Regions from separate parts of the Synechocystis sp. FACHB-383 genome, predicted to be linked through region 4. Evidence: predicted binding sites of a transcription regulator. Region 4 holds the regulator's gene; each other region holds the start of a gene.
What was found. Region 4 encodes NtcA, which controls nitrogen genes in cyanobacteria. Its sites were predicted from a motif close to GTANCNNNNGNTAC; they were not measured.
Positions count from the first base shown of each region.

Region 1: a site for NtcA is predicted at 1,987-2,000, ahead of H6G45_RS03365 (ammonium transporter). Genes of this name have one in related genera too.
Region 2: a site for NtcA is predicted at 2,689-2,702, ahead of urtA (urea ABC transporter substrate-binding protein). Genes of this name have one in related genera too.
Region 3: a site for NtcA is predicted at 1,672-1,685, ahead of H6G45_RS08040 (DUF4278 domain-containing protein). Genes of this name have one in related genera too.

Region 1 is NZ_JACJTJ010000014.1:91,862-96,522, reverse strand. It holds gene H6G45_RS03365 (ammonium transporter) at 295-1,812, opposite strand; gene H6G45_RS03360 (bifunctional 4-hydroxy-2-oxoglutarate aldolase/2-dehydro-3-deoxy-phosphogluconate aldolase) at 2,084-2,728, opposite strand; gene H6G45_RS03355 (hypothetical protein) at 2,827-3,834, shown strand; gene H6G45_RS03350 (HD family phosphohydrolase) at 3,880-4,661, shown strand, end outside.
Region 2 is NZ_JACJTJ010000050.1:29,637-34,297, forward strand. It holds gene radA (DNA repair protein RadA) at 1-977, opposite strand, end outside; gene urtA (urea ABC transporter substrate-binding protein) at 1,163-2,491, opposite strand; gene H6G45_RS15585 (DNA polymerase III subunit delta') at 2,795-3,757, opposite strand; gene H6G45_RS15590 (methyltransferase domain-containing protein) at 3,826-4,661, shown strand, end outside.
Region 3 is NZ_JACJTJ010000029.1:303,690-308,350, reverse strand. It holds gene eno (phosphopyruvate hydratase) at 1-773, opposite strand, end outside; gene H6G45_RS08045 (tetratricopeptide repeat protein) at 898-1,644, opposite strand; gene H6G45_RS08040 (DUF4278 domain-containing protein) at 1,769-2,218, shown strand; gene bchN (ferredoxin:protochlorophyllide reductase (ATP-dependent) subunit N) at 2,348-3,757, opposite strand; gene H6G45_RS08030 (hypothetical protein) at 3,793-4,248, opposite strand; gene H6G45_RS08025 (DUF4365 domain-containing protein) at 4,245-4,661, opposite strand, start outside.
Region 4 is NZ_JACJTJ010000041.1:125,958-130,618, reverse strand. It holds gene proS (proline--tRNA ligase) at 1-141, opposite strand, end outside; gene H6G45_RS12475 (late competence development ComFB family protein) at 339-935, shown strand; gene H6G45_RS12470 (DUF3084 domain-containing protein) at 982-2,457, opposite strand; gene ntcA (global nitrogen regulator NtcA) at 2,467-3,144, opposite strand; gene H6G45_RS12460 (hypothetical protein) at 3,217-3,465, opposite strand; gene H6G45_RS12455 (alpha/beta hydrolase) at 3,712-4,661, shown strand, end outside.

The sequences.
Region 1 (4,661 bases), on a different contig from region 4:
CAGGCGCATTTAGACTTTTTGTTGGGGCGCAGGATTTCTTCGCTATGCTCACTCGCCTTATCTCCCCATAGCTAAAGCTAGGGGCTTTACCGCGATTTTCGGTAATTTGGCATTCTTTGGATGGTGAAATTTTTCCACTAACTATCCATTTCTTCCAACAAATAGCAAAAGCAAAAGGGGAGCGGTTGGAACCCGACCCCCTTGGAGATAGTTATTATTTTTTGCCAGTTTGATGAAAATTAATTTGTCTTCGGTAGGTGAAGGGATAAAATTTATCCTTCCACCCAGAGTGAGCTATTCAGACACAGCGGCACTAGAAACAGCTCCCCCAAAGGAGTCGGTTTCTTTAACGAAGCCAGTGTAGGCCTCCATGCCATGTTCGCCGATGTCCAAACCAATCATTTCTTCTTCGCCGGATACCCGGATACCCATGGTTTGTTTGAGAATAATCCATACGGCAAAGCTGAAGATAGAAGTGAAAGCTCCGATGGTGGCAATACCGATAATCTGGATGATTAACTGGTTAATGCCACCGCCGTAGAACAAACCTTTCTCCATGTTAAATAAGCCTACCGCTAGGGTTCCCCAGATACCATTAACTAAGTGAACGGAAAGGGCACCTACCGGGTCATCGATCTTGATTTTGTCGAAGAAAGCAACGGAATAGACAACAATGATGCCAGCAATGCCCCCAATGATTACGGAACTCCAGTAGGATACTCCGGCACAGCCTGCGGTAATGCCTACCAGACCAGCAAGAACACCGTTGATTACCATGGTCAAATCGGGCTTACCGTCTTTGAGCCAGGAAGTAAACGTGGCAGTGATACCACCAGCAGAAGCAGCCAAGTTAGTGGTGACGGCAATGTAAGCACAGGCTTGATCCGCCGCTAACTGGGAACCAGGGTTAAAACCAAACCAGCCGATCCAGAGAATTAAGCAACCGAGCATGGCAAAACCCATGTTATGGCCGGGGATAGCACCGGGGCGGCCATCGACGAATTTACCCAAACGAGGCCCAAGTAAGAATGCCCCAGCTAAGGCGGCCCAACCTCCGACGGAGTGGACCACTGTAGAACCAGCAAAGTCAATGAAACCCATGGTGTAGAGCCAGCCGCCCGCATCCCAAACCCAGTGGCCGGTAATGGGATAGGCAATACCCACTAAGAGAACGCTGAAGATTAAAAATTCGTTGAATTTAATCCGCTCAGCAACAGCACCGGAAACAATGGTGGCGGCGGTGGCGGAGAACGCAACCTGGAAGAGGAAAAACACCGCCACAGGTAAGCCCTCGGGAAAGGGGCTTAATCCATAGTTGGAGTGGTCACCAGCTAGGAAAAATCCGCCGAAGCCAAAGAAGGGATTGCCACTGCTGCCGAACATCAAGGAAAAGCCGATCGCCCAGTAAGCAATGGTTGCCAAGGCAAAAACAATCAGGTTTTTAGTCAGGATGTTAACGGCATTTTTCTGGCGGCAAAGGCCAGTTTCTAGCATACCGAAGCCGGCATTCATGAAAATGACCAGAATGGCTGCTATCAAGATCCAGATGGCATTAAGGGTTCCCTGGAGGGTGGCTACACTCTCGTTGACCACCGTGATGTCGAGTACCTCCACATCTTGGGCGATCGCCGCAGCATTCCAGATCGCCACAATCAGCGCCGTTAAGGGAACACAGGCCAACCAGGGGGAATTTATTTTACGGCGTACAAAGCGAAAAAGAGAGGATTTTTCTGCCCCTATACGCGAGGAATGTGTCCGATTAACAGGACTCCTCTCACCCACATTTAGTTTAGACAATATCGAATTAGACATTTTGTACTTTAATCTACATTGTTCTACGAAAGTCCTCCGCCACTCATTTCTCCCAAATTATTAAGCCAGCTCTGTGATAGTGCCTTGCCATAGATTTGGTCGAAGAATAGAAGAAACTAGACTTTTTCGGACATCAAACCATTAGAGTATTCAATTTTTACATGATTGTTTTCTGTATGATTTACTACTTTTCAAATGGAAAATTCGGTGTAAACCTGCGGACTTTGCCGACTGACCGGCTTTTTGCCATGGGTCCAATCGTTTTTTTGTACTAACAAGCCTTTGCGGTCTGGATTTGCTTCAGCAAGGTGCGGATTCGATCGCCAATTTCTGTCCAGGCTTTGGTTGCCACTAAATGGGGCGGGAATAGCTGGCCGGATAGACCAACGGCGATCGCCCCGGCGGCCAGGAAAGCCTGGGCATTTTCCAAGGTTACCCCTCCGGTGGGAATAAGGGGAATTTGTCCGAGGGGCCCCTGGAGGGCTTGAATATAGTCCACTCCCCCCAAGGTTTTAATGGGGAAAACTTTGACGGCGGTGGCGCCCTTCTGCCAGGCTTGCACAATCTCTGTGGGGGAAAAGGCACCGGGAATAATCGGTATGCCATGGGCCACAGCGCTGGTAATTAACTCCGGCTCACTGTGGGGAGTAAAACAAAATTGGGCCCCGCTGGCAATGGCCTGGAGCAAATCCTGTCGGCAGAGCACTGTCCCTGTACCAATGGCACAATGGGGGAATTGATAGCGCAGATGGGCAATGGTGTCCCCTGGCCGGTCACTGTTCCAAGTAATTTCCACTAACCCCATGCCTGCTTCGATGGCCACCTTGGCCAATTGCACACTAAGGTCGAGGGAATCTGTACGAATAACGGCGATCGCCCGGTGCTTTCGCAACGTTTTTAACCATGGCGATCGCAGAGCAGCGATGGCGGCCCCTTGGGGGTGGGCAAAATCATCAACGATGGACAAACTACAAATTTCCCATACTTAATACTGTTTTAGATTACCGCTCCACCATGGCCCTTTCTCCCCTTTCCCGTTTCCAAGCTTGTTTACTCCTGGCCCTGGGGGGAAAAGACCAAAAGCAATGTCAACCAAGCCTAGACAGTTTGCCTCCATGGGAAGAACCCTGGGGAAATTTATTGGCCTCCCCCTATCAAACCTGTTTACCGCAAACATTTTGGCAAAATGCTTTATCCCGCCAGCCGACTTTTACCCCGCCCCAGTTGATAAATTGGTTAATTGTTTTAGCCCTCTACCACCACGAAAATCCCTTGGGCTTTAGGCAGGATTTATCCCACTGGTGCCATCTTTGTCAGAATCATTGCCCTGAATGGGTTGGTGGTGCCCAGGCCCAGCCAGCCCTATTACTGTGGCAAAGGTTATTGACCCTCATCCTGTCGGAGAGATTTACTGTCCCCCAGTTGCCCGTCCTGCTGAAGCAACCGGAGAAATGGTGGCCCATTGGCCCAGCCCCAACATTCTCTCCCATGCTCCTTAACCATCTAACGGCGATCGCCGAATATTTGCAAAATCATGCCCCCCGCCGAACCATGGGCCAAAGCCCAGACCCCTGGGTCGATGTAGTGGGCACCGCCATTTATCTCTGGGGTAAAAATCCCACCCAACCCCGGTTGATTATTCGCCAATTACAGAGCGTGGACCAGCCTCCCCCCAAGGCGATCGTCGACTCACTTCCCAACGAAAATCAAGCGAATGACCCCGACCTGAATCCTGACCCGGGAATTTTACCCCCCTTAACCCTCGCCCTAGTGGGAGCTTATAATGGTATGGAGATTAGCCAACAAGCCTTAACAACAGACCATCGCTCCGCAGTGCGCGCCAACTTTTTGCCCTTGGGGCAACGGCTTTGGCAAAGATGGTCCGGTCAGCTTTGCATTGGTTCCGGCCAGGAACACCTTCCCTTGGCCGTGGCCCCCCCGTTGGGAATGCAACGTCGATCTAGTCTAAAATTAGTCTCTCAACAGGAATATGGACAAATCCTCCCCACCCACGGCAACTAACTGGATAGCCCAACATTTTCCAGCTGTTGCCCACCCATTGGTGCTATGAAAGCAATCTTTGCCCTCCGCCAAGCAGTGGTTTCCCAACTAAAAAAGTCCACTTCGCCCAGCCCCCCCTCCCCCAGGACAACGGTGCCCCCGTCCCAGGACGAAACCATTTGGCAAAAAATCCACCGCTCTAGGTTTGTCCGCATTGCCCACCCACCAGTCATGTTGGGTATTACTGTGGTTTCCCTCACGGGGGTAGTGGGCTACCGTTTTTATAACCAACCCCAACTCAGCGTTGGGACCGAATCCCCCTACACCATCTATGCTCCGGAAGATGGCAGTTTTGTGGACGAAAGAACCACAGAGGAAAAGCGGAAAGAAGTGCGGGCTGGCACCATTCCCCGCCTACAACGGGACAATGAGCTAACCGCCCAACTGAAGCAACAAAGAAGCCAATATCTGGATGCCATCAATCAGCTTCGTTATCTGGCGGGCACCTTTCCCTACATAGACACCAATATTTTTACCCTGGAGCAGCAACACTTACTCCGCAGTCTGGGGCCAGCGGAATGGCAGCAGTTGGAAAATTACCTGAATAATGGCCAGCCTCTGCCCATGGCCTCCCCCCAGTTGGCCAAACTGCAACAATTATTTGATCAACAAAAAGCCACCACTTCCCCCCAGACCATGGCTGGCTTGCTCACCAGCATCAGAGCGGCCCAGGACAGATATAGCCGGGTGACGGCTCGCTTAGCAGAGGTTAAAGCCGATCGCCAGATTACCAATAATCAAATAGGGGCGTTGAAGTTAGACGGGCCCACCTGGCAAACTACCCAACA
Region 2 (4,661 bases), on a different contig from region 4:
GCCACCGTAATGGCAGTGCCGGACATAAATTCTTCCCGACTGCCCAAAAACAATTGGGACGGATTGAGCACTTCCTGCAGTCCCGACTGCACCATTTCAAAAATGCCAATTTCTTGGGTCGCACCAAAACGATTTTTAACAGATCTGAGTAAACGATGGGACGCAAACCGATCGCCCTGGAAATATAACACCGTGTCCACCAAATGCTCCAGCACCTTCGGCCCGGCGATCGCCCCTTCCTTTGTGACATGGCCGACAATAAATAAACTAATGTGATCCCGTTTGGCCAATTGCATTAACAGACCTGTACATTCCCGGACCTGGGAAACGGAACCAGGGGCTGAACTAAGGGCTGGAAAATATAAATTTTGAATACTGTCAATAATGGCCACCTGGGGTTGCAGGGCTTCCAACTCCCGCAAAATATCCTCCAAATTAGTTTCTGGCAAAACAAATAAATTGCCGTCATGGGGGAGGTTTGCCTCTGCCATTGTGCCGTCACTAGCGTTGACAGTTTGGGTAATACCTAAACGGGTGGCCCGGAGCTTGATTTGTTGTCCCGATTCTTCCGCTGAAACGTATAAAATCCTGGGTAAACGGGTGGCTAACTGGAAAGCCACTTGCAGTAACAAAGTCGATTTACCAATGCCCGGATCTCCCCCAATTAAAATTAATGCCCCAGGCACAATGCCTCCCCCCAAAACCCGGTCTAACTCCCCATAGCCAGAGGGAAAACGCCCTTGATTTTCCTGGTGAATTTGAGAAAACGTTAAAGCCGCCTGGGGTTGCCCAGTTTTTACCCTGGCAGAACCGGATTTTTGCGCCCCTAAACTGCGGCGATTGGTACCGCTAGAAACGGCATTGACCACCTCTTCCTGGAGAGTGCCGTACTCATGGCATTTAGGACAACGGCCAAACCATTGGGCATGGTCGGCTCCACAGGCAGAGCAAACAAACTTTGTCCGGGCTTTAGCCATGGGTGCCAAGGAGAATAAACGTAGGGCCTATCTTGACCTAATCACCCTCAATGGAGCAAGAAAAAGCCACTGACCCATTCAAATCCCGTCAGGGGGAAATCAATGTAGCCAATGGCCCTAATAACTCAAACCATCAAACAGTGAGCAGTGTTATAGCTATTTACTCGGTTGAAAAAGATGCCACCTTAGCTGGCTTTGAACTTACCGGGGTTTTCCACATCGGTGCGGGTCCAATCACAGGTGAAACCCTTGGTTTCCGGTACGAACTGGTTCCAGGGGATGGGATCAACGGGGCCTTCACTAGACCAAACAATGGTGAACTGACCTTCGTCATTGACTTCCCCAATGCGGACAGTTTTGGAAATGTGGTGGTTGGGTTGCATGGTCACCATGCCTTCTGGGGCATCAAAGGTTTGACCGATCGCCGCCGCCCGGACTTTTTCTAGCCCTTCGGGGGTTTCCCCTACATCACCCGCCGCTTCCACCGCTGCTTTCCAGAGGTAAACGGAAATATAGGCCGCTTCCATAGGGTCATTGGTCACCCGGTCTTCGCCATACTTGGCTTTAAAGGCCGCTACAAACTTCTGGTTTGCGGGGGTATCCACGCTTTGGAAATAGTTCCAAGAAGCATACTGACCGAGCAGATACTCCTTACCGATTTGCCGTACTTCCTCTTCCGCCACACTCACGGACATAACCGGATATTTGTCGGGGGTCAAACCAGCGGCTTGGATCTGTTTGAAGAAGGCAACGTTACTGTCCCCATTGAGGGTGTTGAAAATTACGCCACCATCGGGCAGGGCTTCCCGAATTTTGGTGATGATGGGGGTAACTTCGGTGTTGCCTAGGGGCAGGTAATCTTCCCCTAGGGTTTCGCCACCTTTGGCCTTTAACTGCTCTTTAATGATGGTGTTGGCAGTGCGGGGGAAAACGTAATCGGAACCCACCAGGAAGAATTTATTCCCCTTGTTTTCCAACAGCCAATCCACTGCCGGTTCAATTTGTTGGTTGGGGGCAGCACCGGTGTAGAAAATGTTTTTCGAACATTCCTGACCTTCGTACTGTACCGGATACCAAAGCATGTGGTTTTTAGCTTCAAATACGGGCAGTACCGCTTTACGGCTAGCAGAAGTCCAACAACCAAAGACGTTAACTACCTTGTCTTGGTCAATCAACTTCGCTGCTTTTTCCGCAAAGGTGGGCCAATCGGAAGCACCATCTTCTTTGATGGCTTCAATGGGCCTACCCAAAACTCCACCGGCCGCATTAATTTCCTCGATCGCCAGTTCCGCCGCTTCCACTACGGTGGTTTCACTGATGGCCATGGTGCCACTGAGGGAGTGGAGTAAACCAACTTTGACTGGTTCCCCGGTGGGGGCCGTTCCTTCGGTGGGGGTGCCGGTGGGTTCAGTGGTCGGTTCTGTCCCACCACCACAGGCTTTGAGCAATAGACTGGCGCCTAGGGTTGCTGATCCATACAGCAAAAATTTACGTCTTCCAAAAGGGTTAGTCATACGCGAAAAATTATTACCTCGTAAGGATTCTAAATATGCTTGTTGGCTGGTGGAGAGGAGTTAATTGGGCGGAAACAGTGCTCTTAAAAAGTTTTTATCCGCAGTTTATTTAGGTCAACAAGGGAAGGTATTTCCGAGAGTAGGTTCGCCGGAAACAAATAAGACCCCATACTACGAGCAGGTTAAGAAACAATTATGTAGCATAGGATACAGTCTTTCCCGGACTAAACGTATTTTTGGCCCGTTTTGCTCCCATTGTCAGGGAGGTTTGGCATTGGAACCGTTCAAAGGGAACAATCTTGATTATTGGCGATGATCGCCGGAAGATGGCAGACGATGGAGGGCCAGAAAAGTCGCTTCCCACACGAGGCGGGGTTGGACGTAGGCGGCCAGATACCGACGGGCTTTCTCCAAAATTTCTAGCCATTGCCGTTGGCCGTAGCTCTGCCAGTAATGGTATTGCAGATAGTCCACCAACCAAAGTTGGGCACCATTGTCGAGGTTACTGTCCACCAGTTTGGCTAAATCAAAGGCGGCCAGGGGATCGGCGGGGGGCTGAATTAACTTTTGCCGCAGTTCAGTGGGGATACTCTGCATCTGTTCCCAAGCTTCAAACAGAATGCCAGGACTGCCCTGGGCGATCGCCAACAGTTCAGGGTGATTAAGGATTTCCTGACGGCCTAGCCTTTGCAAAATTTTGGCCATGTCATCTTCCCCCAAACGATAAAAAGGAATGCGCTGGCAACGGGAAACAATGGTGGGTAGGAGGACATCGACGCTGGGGGCCAGCAGGATCAAAGTGGCCCGCCCCGGCTCCTCCAAGGTTTTTAGTAAAGCATTGGCCGCCCCTTCATTCATGGCTTGGGCTTCCTCAATCAGGATGACGGCTCTGTCCGCTTCCAAAGGGGGACGGCTGAGGAAACGGTTAATTTCTCGAATTTGTTCGACCCTGATCAGGGGAGCAGCCCGTCGTTTGAGCCCAGCTTGCTCGGCTTCGGGGGCGGTTAATAGTTTGCCCTGATGTTGAAAAGTTGGCTCTATTTTCAGGAGGTCAGGGTGATTGCCGGCAAAAAAACGTTCCTGGCGATTGGGTTGAGCTTCCCATCCCATTAATAAGGTTTCCCCAAAAGCCTTAGCAGCCAAACTTTTGCCTACCCCATTGGGCCCCACCAACAAATAGGCCGGGGCAATGCGCTCCTGGGCGATCGCCTGGTGTAGTAAGGCAATGGCTTGGTCTTGGCCAAGGATGGATTGGAAGCGATTCATGGCCCTGCCCAACTTTGTTAACCTAAACAAGATTAATACTTAACTTTCCCTGCTGTTTTAACTATTCCATGCCCGAGTCTTTGCTTCTGCCCGCTGGCCTCTTTTCCCTCTCCCTGGCGATCGCCGCCGGATTATATTTATTCACCGCCCGGGGCTATCAATCATCCGATTCCGTGGCTAACGCCTATGACCAATGGACGGAGGACGGCATTTTGGAATATTACTGGGGCGACCATATCCACCTCGGCCATTATGACGATCCCCCAGTAGCCAAGGATTTTATCCAGTCAAAAATTGATTTTGTCCACGCCATGGCTAAGTGGGGAGGACTAGATACATTACCCCCTGGAACTACCGTGTTGGATGTGGGTTGTGGCATTGGCGGCAGCAGTCGTATTCTCGCCAAAAATTATGGTTTTAACGTTACGGGCATCACCATTAGCCCCCAACAGGTTAAGCGAGCCACAGAATTAACCCCTGCAGGCCTGTCAGCCAAGTTTGCGGTGGACGATGCCATGGCCTTATCTTTCCCCGACGCTAGCTTTGACGTGGTGTGGTCAGTGGAAGCGGGGCCCCACATGCCTGATAAAGCCATCTTTGCGAAGGAATTACTGCGGGTACTCAAGCCAGGGGGCATTTTAGTAGTAGCGGACTGGAACCAGCGGGACGATCGCCAAGTGCCCCTCAATTTCTGGGAAAAACCGGTGATGAGGCAATTGTTGGATCAATGGTCCCACCCAGCCTTTGCCAGTATTGAAGGTTTTGCGGAAAATCTGGAAGCCACTGGGTTAGTGGAGGGCCAGGTCACCACCGCCGATTGGACTGTCCCCACCCTCCCCGCTTGGTTGGACACCATTTGGCAGGGCATTATCCGGCCCCAGGGCTGGTTGCAATATGGCTTGCC
Region 3 (4,661 bases), on a different contig from region 4:
CCATTTTTGAAAAATTCACTGGCGGCAATGTCCATGGCCAAGGCAATTTGACTGCCGGGTTTGTAACCAGCTTGTTCGATCGCCTCAATGAGAATATCCAACGCTTCCTGGTTAGATTTGAGGTTAGGAGCATAGCCCCCTTCATCCCCTACTCCGCCAGAGAGTAGTTTCCGTTCCTTCAACACTTTGCCCAACACGGCGAACACTTCTGCTCCCCAACGTAGAGCTTCTTTGAAGGTTTCTGCCCCCACTGGCATGATCATAAATTCTTGAAAATCAACGTTATTGTCGGCATGGGCCCCACCGTTAATCACGTTCATCATCGGCACCGGCAGCACGTTAGCCAAGGGGCCTCCTAAGTAGCGGTAGAGGGGAATGGCTAGTTCAGCGGCGGCGGCCTTAGCAGTGGCTAAGGAAACCCCCAAAATGGCATTGGCCCCCAATTCTTTTTTATTGTCCGTTCCATCCCGGTCAATCATGGCCTGATCCACCGCCATTTGATCGAAGGCATCCAGACCTTCCACCACCGGGGCAATTTTTTCCGTCACGTTCCGTACTGCTTTTTCCACCCCTTTCCCGTCATAGCGCTTGGGGTCTCCGTCCCGCAATTCATGAGCTTCAAAACTGCCTGTGGAAGCACCACTGGGCACCTGGGCAATGCCGTGGGCCCCACTTTCCAGCCGGACTTCCGCTTCGATGGTGGGGCGACCCCTGGAGTCTAAAATTTCCCGGGCGGCGATTTCTTCAATGGTGGCGGGGACTTTACTTAACATCGGTGTGTAATGCTCCAAACACAGTTGACAGCCATAATTATAGGGGTATCCCCTTCCCCTCTCCGGTATTTCTGCCCTGGATACTAAGGGAAAGTTGTGGCCCTGTGACCTACGCTGGCAAAAGTTATAGGCCCAACTCACTCATTTGATCCAGAGCTTCGAGGTAACCAAGGCGATCGCCACGGTTGAGGTAAGCCTGGGCAGAAAACAGCAGATCTTGACGGGAATTGTCTAGTTGTCCGGCTTGGAAGTGGGCCAAACCCCGGTTATAAATGGCGTTGATGTAGTCCGGCCTGAGCACCAGCACCCGGTTGTAGTCGGCGATCGCCTGGGCGTATTGTCCCAGTTGGAAATAACTATTGGCTCGGTTGTAGTAGGCCTTATAGCGGTTCGGATCGTAGGTGATGGCCTGGGTAAAATCCTGGATAGCTGTGTGGTGGTCCTGCTGTTGGCTATAGAGGTTACCCCGGTTGATGTAGGGGGGAATGTAATAACGGTCTAGGGCAATACTGCGGCCATAGTCGCCGATCGCCTGGTCCACATTGCCGAGCCTCTCCCAAGCCAGACCACGGTTATAGTGAGTTTCCGGCGAGTCTGGACTCAGCTTGAGTACGGCCGAAAATAACTGCACTGCTTCAGCGTAATTGCCCGCTTCCCCAGCCTTGACCCCCCTGGCAAAAATGGCCTCCGGTGTCATAGCCGATTCCAGCACCACTACTTCCTGGGTTGCTCCGGTCTGACCTAGGGCCATATTCATCCCCACGGCGATCGCCAGAGCCAAAGGAATATTGACCAATGCGCCAGCCAAGGACGACAGAAAACTTCTTCCGCTTAAACCAGGGCAAAAGTAATTGCTTAAATCAGCTTTCATTGGGGACTAGCGAGATTATGCTAGAAGGTATTACAACATACACAGCCGGTAAATGAATAAAGGGAAAATGAACCGGAAACTGTGCCGAAGATATCAAAGATAGCAAAAGTGATCAAGCAAAGCTATGGAATTTACTTTTTTACTGCCACTAACTATTGGCTTAATGGTTGGATATAAAGCCTGGGGCTCCCGCCATGATATTGCCCATCTAGCAGTGATTTTTGCCGTTGCCAACCTACTGGCAAGTTTACTCTTAGCGCCCTGGGAAGTCAAAGTTGTTTTGCTAATACTAACGGCTATAGTCGTTGGCCCTTTATGGCAAAGCTTTGAGAACAAAAATACTCTTGCAAATACTCAAACTATTGACAGTAAAGAGACAGAGCTTCATTATCGTGGCATTAGCTACGAATCTTCAAAATCAGCAGCTCCCATCGAAAAAACTGAGAAAATCAGTAAATGTTACCGGGGCATCGACTATGAATCTTCTGAAACATGTACTCCCCAAAATAATGAGGTAAAGGGAAAAGTAATTAAATATCGCGGCGTTGATATAGGAACTAAAAAACAAGACTAATCACCTTTTTGAGCAATAGCTACAATCGTTGAAAAAAGAAACCCATTGCCCCTGGCGATCGCCGTTCGACCTACCGAGACAATGGGGTTATTTGTTTGTAAAACAGTTCAGCCTAAAGGCGATCGGAATCTAAACCTGAGCAGGCACATCTTTGGCAATTAACTTATCCCAGCCCAATTCCCCTAGTTGGGAGTTACGCCGCAGGGGACGGGTAGCTAATTCCAAAATATCCCGAGCATTGGTAAAGCCATGGATTTGGGCAAAGGTAAATTCCACCGACCATTTAGTATTGATTCCCTGGGCTTCCAAAGGATTAGCATGGGCCATGCCGGTGATCACTAAATCTGGTTGCAGGGCTTTAATCCGTTGAATTTGATTGTAGTTATCCGGTTTTTCCACAATATTTGGCAAGGGAACCCCCATGTCAGCACAGGTTTTTTCCAGTAGAGCTAATTCCGCCGCTTGATAACGTTTATCCATATAGGGAATGCCAATTTCAGGGCAGGTCATGCCACAACGAATCAGGAAACGGGCCAGGGAAACTTCCAGCAGATTGTCCCCCATAAAGAATACTGATTTTCCCCGAATTAACTTAATGTAATCCTCCAAACTTTCCCAAATTTGAGCTTCCCGTTCCTCCAGTCCTTGGGGTTCAATGCCCAACACAGAGCAAATTTTTTCAATCCAGGCCCTGGTACCATCGGGACCAATGGGAAATGGAGCGCCAATTAATTTACATTTACGCCGACGCATCAATGTGGTGGCGGTACGACTGAGGAAAGGATTAACCCCGGCCACATAGTAACCTTCGTCAATTACAGGTAATTCCGTATAACGTTTGGCGGGTAACCAACCAGATACTTTAACTCCCTGTTTTTTTAACTCTAACGTTAAATTAGTCACCACCGGATCGGGCAGGGAACCAAACAAAACTAACGGCTGATGATCCACATATTCCGACTCAACTTTTTCCGCATCAGCTTTGCGACCAAAGGTTAACAACTTTTGAATAGCATTACGTTCTTCCTTGTCTTCCCCTTGCACTTGAGCAGAGGTGGGACATTTGTGGGCCATGGAAGCCAGCACTGTATCTTCCCCTTGGGTAAAAGCATAATCCAAGCCATTGGCCCGGGCCGTAACGATGGGGATGCCAATTTCTGCTTCCAGTTGGGGAGCCAAACCTTCGAGATCCATTTTGATAATTTCGGTGGTGCAGGTGCCAATCCAGACAATCACACTGGGGTTACGATCCCGCTTAATTTGCAAACAAAGTCTTTTAAGTTCTTCATAATCTTTTAACTGGGCAGAAATATCCCCTTCTTCCAACTCTGCCATGGCATAGCGGGGTTCGGCAAAAATCATTACCCCCATGGCATTTTGTAGAAAATATCCACAGGTTTTAGTACCGATGACAAGGAAAAAGCTATCTTCAATTTTTTGATAGAGCCAAGATACACAACTGATGGGACAAAAGGTGTGGTAATTGCCGGTTTCACAATCAAAATTTAAAGCGGAAGGGGCTTGTTGGGCAACGGTCATAATTAGGTTCTCCTAAGATAGTTTGATTAATAAAATTAGTTGATGGCTAAAATTTCTTGTTTCAATTTTTGAATTTCCTCGGTTGTGCCATGACGTAAAGGAATTAAGATTGATTGATCTAATTCATCTGAGTTTGCAATCGCCAACTCTTCCGATTGAGTAACTTCTTGGACCCAATTAAAAAAGTAATGATTTTGTTTGACATCAATGACGAGCATCAAGACGGGAATGTTAGCATTCTTGAGCCTGTTCAATTCTGATACTTTGACTGGATAGACTCCCTTAATTTCCTCCTCCGTTGGCTTAACCGTCATGGCGATCGTTACGGGACTACCATCGGATTTTAAATAAAGAATCATATAATCGAAGAAGTGCTCAGGGTGATCGCCTGTGTAGACTAAATCATTAGGATCAAGCTCAAATAAAAACTGCTTAGCTAGCAATTCACCTCTTTTAGTAACATACCAGGGAACTTCGGTAGTAGTAGTCATAAAAAATAAGAATTAGAAGGTTTATAAGGTGTATTTCTCCAAAAATCACAAACTTCTTGGTGAAGAATCCTTAAATTAGTTGGAGTTAATTCATATTTTAGCGGAATTCTATAGATACCCTGGGAAAGTTTGGTATGAACGGAAAGAATGAAAGCCCTTTGAGTTGGTTCATGAACACCGACAATATAGGTCGGGGCCGACATTTTAAAGAGCTCTTCACATTGTTCTTTGCTGGTACTAATACTTAGTGTTTCGGTTTCATTATTGATGTTATTGCTAGTGGACTTGATTTGAACAAAAAAGAAGGGTGTTATATCCTCAACTTGAGATAGTTGTACGTAATAATCAATAGTCGGCCATTTTTCTCCCAAAAATACTGTTTTGAAAAGAGGATAGCCGAAGGTTTGATAGTG
Region 4 (4,661 bases):
CCACATCAGGGGTAAATAGGCGTACAAACCACTGCCCAAACGACGGATAAACCCGGCCCGCACCAGCAGTTTATGACTGGGGATTTCCGCATCCGCTGGATCATCTCTGAGGGTGACAAAGAGCATCTGGGACAATCGCATAATGGGCCTAGGTAAATGACGCAGTGTCCCATTATCCCACACCAGTTAAATTGTGTTGAATGACTGCGCCGAGAATCCCTTAATTCAGCTAAAATCGGAGTGCTACTTGAATCCGGGAATGTATTTGCCCTGTATTTTCCCCCGCTCCTCTGTGATACTTTTTCTCGTCTAGTTGTCACTTTCCCCAACTCTCTGCCATGGATTTTCTCGCCTCCGAGTCCTCAGCCCCCATCAATCCCGGCGTTCATGTCAATGTTATGGAAACGTTGGTCTATGAGGAGATTGATAAGCAACTGCGTTTCTACCCCAAAAATCTGAGAAATTATCTCAATCTAACCGAGGTAGCTACCTATGCCCTCAATCGTTTACCTCCCCTCTATGCTTCCAGTGTTAAGGGAGTGGAGGAACAAAGGCGGGTGGCGGGACGCCAGTATCGCAGTGAGCTGACTTCCGCTGTTCGTCGGGCGATCGCCGCAGTAGAAAGGGATCCTCTGCGTAATTCGGAACCAATTGTTTCGGAAATTGAAGTGAACTATCGGGGCGCGGAAAGCACCCTAGGGCAAATTCAAGAGTTACTCAAGCGTTACCATCTGTTGGAGCCGGTGAACAAAGAGGTCACCTGGGACAATTGTCTGCCCCTCCTACGCCAAGCTTTTTTAAAGTTAACTACCGCCCAAGCTCCGCCGCCGCTAGGTGTTACTGAACGAAGAGCGGTTCCGCCGCCACCACCGCCACCGATCAGAACCCCCTCCATGGATGACCGTCAGATTGACCCGAAAAATACCCTCTGGTAGCTAGTCCGGCTCTTGATCTCAAGGGGATGGTGTCCAGGTTTGCCCATCAGTTTTCAAAGACAATTTCATTGCCCCTCAAGGCAATAATCCTGATTTTTAGCGGTCCCACCACCGACGTATTCTCAGCGGCGATCGCCCGCACCTCATTGGGGGGATTATCAGATTGGCGACGGAGTTGTTCAATAAAATCAATTAGGGTTTTAATGCGTCCATCTTCCACCTGAATGGGTCCCAGAATGCCTTCCCGACGGGCTCGGAATTGGGCGGCAGCGAGGAGATAATCAATCCGTTTTTGGACATCAACTTCGCTAAAGTCAGAGGATTCGAGGGAAATGGTGGCAATGGTTTCAGATTCTCGGAAAACTTGACGGTTAGGCACCACGTCGAAAAAGACGCGAATTTCCCTTTCTTCCTGCACATAATTCCCCGCCGATAGTACCCGGATAACATATTCCTGCCCTGGTTGCAGTTGGTTTTTAATGCTATCCACCTGGGCAGTGGTCACCCGGACAATGGGTTCATCGGGCACTGGCATATTGGGGGTTTTGACCAATTGCAGAGCGGTGCGATTGGCCTGACGTAATAATTGATCCACCGCAGCACTGACAGCTTCGGTGCTTACCACCTTTAGTCCACCAAAGGCCAATAACTGACCTCGCAGAATGGCAATTTGTTGCCCCCGTAATTCTTGGTAATCTTGGTAATAACGCTCTAGTTCTTCCACTTCCCTTTGCAGAAAACTGAGTTCCGTTTCTAGCCCCTGTAATTTTTCTTCCCGCACCTGGATGTCATTATCTTTAGCGGCGATCGCCTGGTCGAGTTGATCAATTTTGGTGTCCCGTTGATTGATTTCCGCCTGTAGTTGTTGGCGCTGGGCTTCCAAAGAAGCAAACCTCTGCTCCAAAGACTTCACCTGTTCCTGCTGGCGGGCAAGGACTTTCTCCTGTTGAGCAATGCGTTCCTGGCGTTTGGACAATTCCTGGTCTCGCAACTTCACTTGACTCTGGAGCTCCGTGGCTTCCGCCAATAGGGAGTCCTTTTGTTGATTTAACTCCGCCCTTTCCGCCGACAGATTAGTCACTTCCTGGCGCAAATTTCGGGATTGCTGGGATACCCGACGCAACAGTTGCAATGCCCTGGTGTAATTACGGTCTAACTCTCGACTCCGCTCTTGTACTAGCTTTTGCTCCTGACGTACTGCACTCAATTCTGATTCAATCTCCTCTTTGGCTTGGCTAGCCTGCTCCAATTCTGCTTTGGCCACCCTCAACTGACCCAAAATATCATCCAGTTGAAATACCCCTTCCCGCAGGGATTTACTAAAAGTGAACAAAATACCTAGGGTGGAAGCGGAAATTAGGGTACCAGTAATTACCGTCAACACCACTGCCGTTTGTCGGGGTCGTAGTGTAAACAAGCGTAGGCGAGCTTTCCCCACCTTACTGCCTAAATGATCCCCCAGCGCAGCAATGATCCCGCCCAGGACCAGGACAGAAAGAACCAGAATATAGGCACTGGTCATAGGGGGTGGCTAGGTAAACTGTTGACTGAGAGCAACGGGATTATGCACGGTAATTTTCTTTTTCGTGATGGAGATCATATTGCCTTCCCGCAAATCCCCCAAGAGCCTGGTCACCGTTACCCTGGTGGAACCAATGGCTTCGGCGATCGCCTGGTGGGATAACTTGAGGTCAATGCGAATGCCGTCCGGGGCAGGTACACCAAAATCTCTACAGAGGATCAACAAAAAGCTAACCAAACGAGAACCCATGTCCCGGTGGGCTAGGGTTTCAATCATCATTTCCGTCTGGAGGATGCGGGAAGAAAGGCCCTGCAACATTAACAATGAGAGGTCGGGATGCTCCTTGAGAGCCTGTTCCACCTGTTCAATGGGGGCAGACAGCAACTCCACCGGAGTAAAAGCCACTGCGTGATAAAAACGGTCAGAACGTTGCCCTGTAACTAACGATAATACCCCAAAAACACTGTTCTCCCTCAGCAGAGCGACGGTGATCTCTTCCCCTGCTTCGTAGACCCGAGATAACTTAACCGCTCCCTTGAGCAAAAAATAAACCCGTTCCGCCGGATCCCCAGGAAAAAAAATTGTTTTACTCCTATCAAAAGTTTCCACCACCGGGGGCATCAACTCACTGCCTAAGCGTCGAAACACTGCCGCTAGGGGACGATCTTGGGTTAGGGACTGATCCATGCACGTTCACGGTAATGGGGGCATCAAGGGAAGTGCAAAACCCCATTCTGTATCAAGATTATACACAATGGATTACATGCGCTCCACACTGCCAAAGAAAATTGGTTCCACCCGGATGGCAACGATCGCCGAAGGTCGCACCACCATGTACTCACCTTGAATATTTTTGATCGGCACACTGATAAATTCCTGGGAGTCGTGCTTGGGCACAACTTCGTTGCTGTACCATTTTTGAAAATCTTGAATGGTCATGAAGCGGACTTCTTCCCGATGGCCATTGGCCAAAAACAGGTGGATGGCAAATTCGTCGGCTTTTTGCATGGTCAGGGTCCCTAATGATCTCGTCTAGATTATCCCCCATTCCGTGGACGGAGCAACGGTGACAAAAGGTCCAGTCTAGATTGCCTCTGTTGAATTTTAGGTAACAAAAGGTAACGAAGAAAAAAATAACTTTACGTTAGGGGCAATGGCAAAAAAATTGCCTAGAATTAGCTCAGGTTTCTTGCCTATTGCTCCAGTCCAGCAACTTGGTTGTTCCCGCCCTTTATTAACCCTAATATGACTTCCATGGTCACCTTCCCCTCAAACCTCCGTCGTTGGTTGCAGTCCATTTGTTTGGGAACTCTCACGGCGATCGCCGTCCAATTGCCGGGCAAAACCGCAGAAAATATCTTTTTTACCTACGGGCCCATTAAGTTGACAGTGCGGGTGGAATCCCTGGAACGATTTGTGCAGGATGGCACTGTGGACTCCAATCTCAGCTTTTTATTCAACCTAGTGGGAGCCTCCGAAGAAAAACTGACCAAGTTAAGGGAAATTATGGGGCTCCGGGCAGAGGTAGACCCCGTGGTGCTCAGCAACTTTTTTAACACTAGTCTGGGGGAAGATTCCTTAGCTCGGGCCGCGTTTATTCTCAATGCGCCTTGGGGAGCTAACTCCAAATATGGCATTCGGGCGGCGATCGTCCAGGCTGCTCAGGATCCCGAGGGGGGATTAAGCCTGATCAATTTTATTAGGAAGTATCCCACCGACATTCATTTCCAAGGGGAAGTCGTAGAACAGAGGGCCAGGGCAGCCCAACTGTTAGTCAATGCGTCCCAACACTTTATCCAGAAAATGATTGCCCTCTCGGAAATTGAAGCCGCTTCAGAAGGGGAGATTGACTTTAGCGTCTTGCCTGACCCCACTGAAATGGGCCCCTACGGTGTGGCTCCCAAGGAAACCTGGTGGTTAACTGACCAAGGTCGTAACCGTCGTTTTTATGTGGATGTGTACCGTCCCCAACGCTGGAAACCGGGTAAAACTCCAGTTTTAGTTTTTTCCCATGGTTTAGCCTCTCGCCCTGAAGATTTCGATGTTGCCGCCGAAAAAATGGCTTCCTATGGTTTTGTAGTGGCTCTGCCCCAACACCCCGGTAGTGACATTCTCCAGGCCCAGGCTCTGCTCAACCGCACTTCTCGCCAAGGTTACTATCCCACGGAATTTATTGACCGACCCAAGGACATCAGTTATGTCAT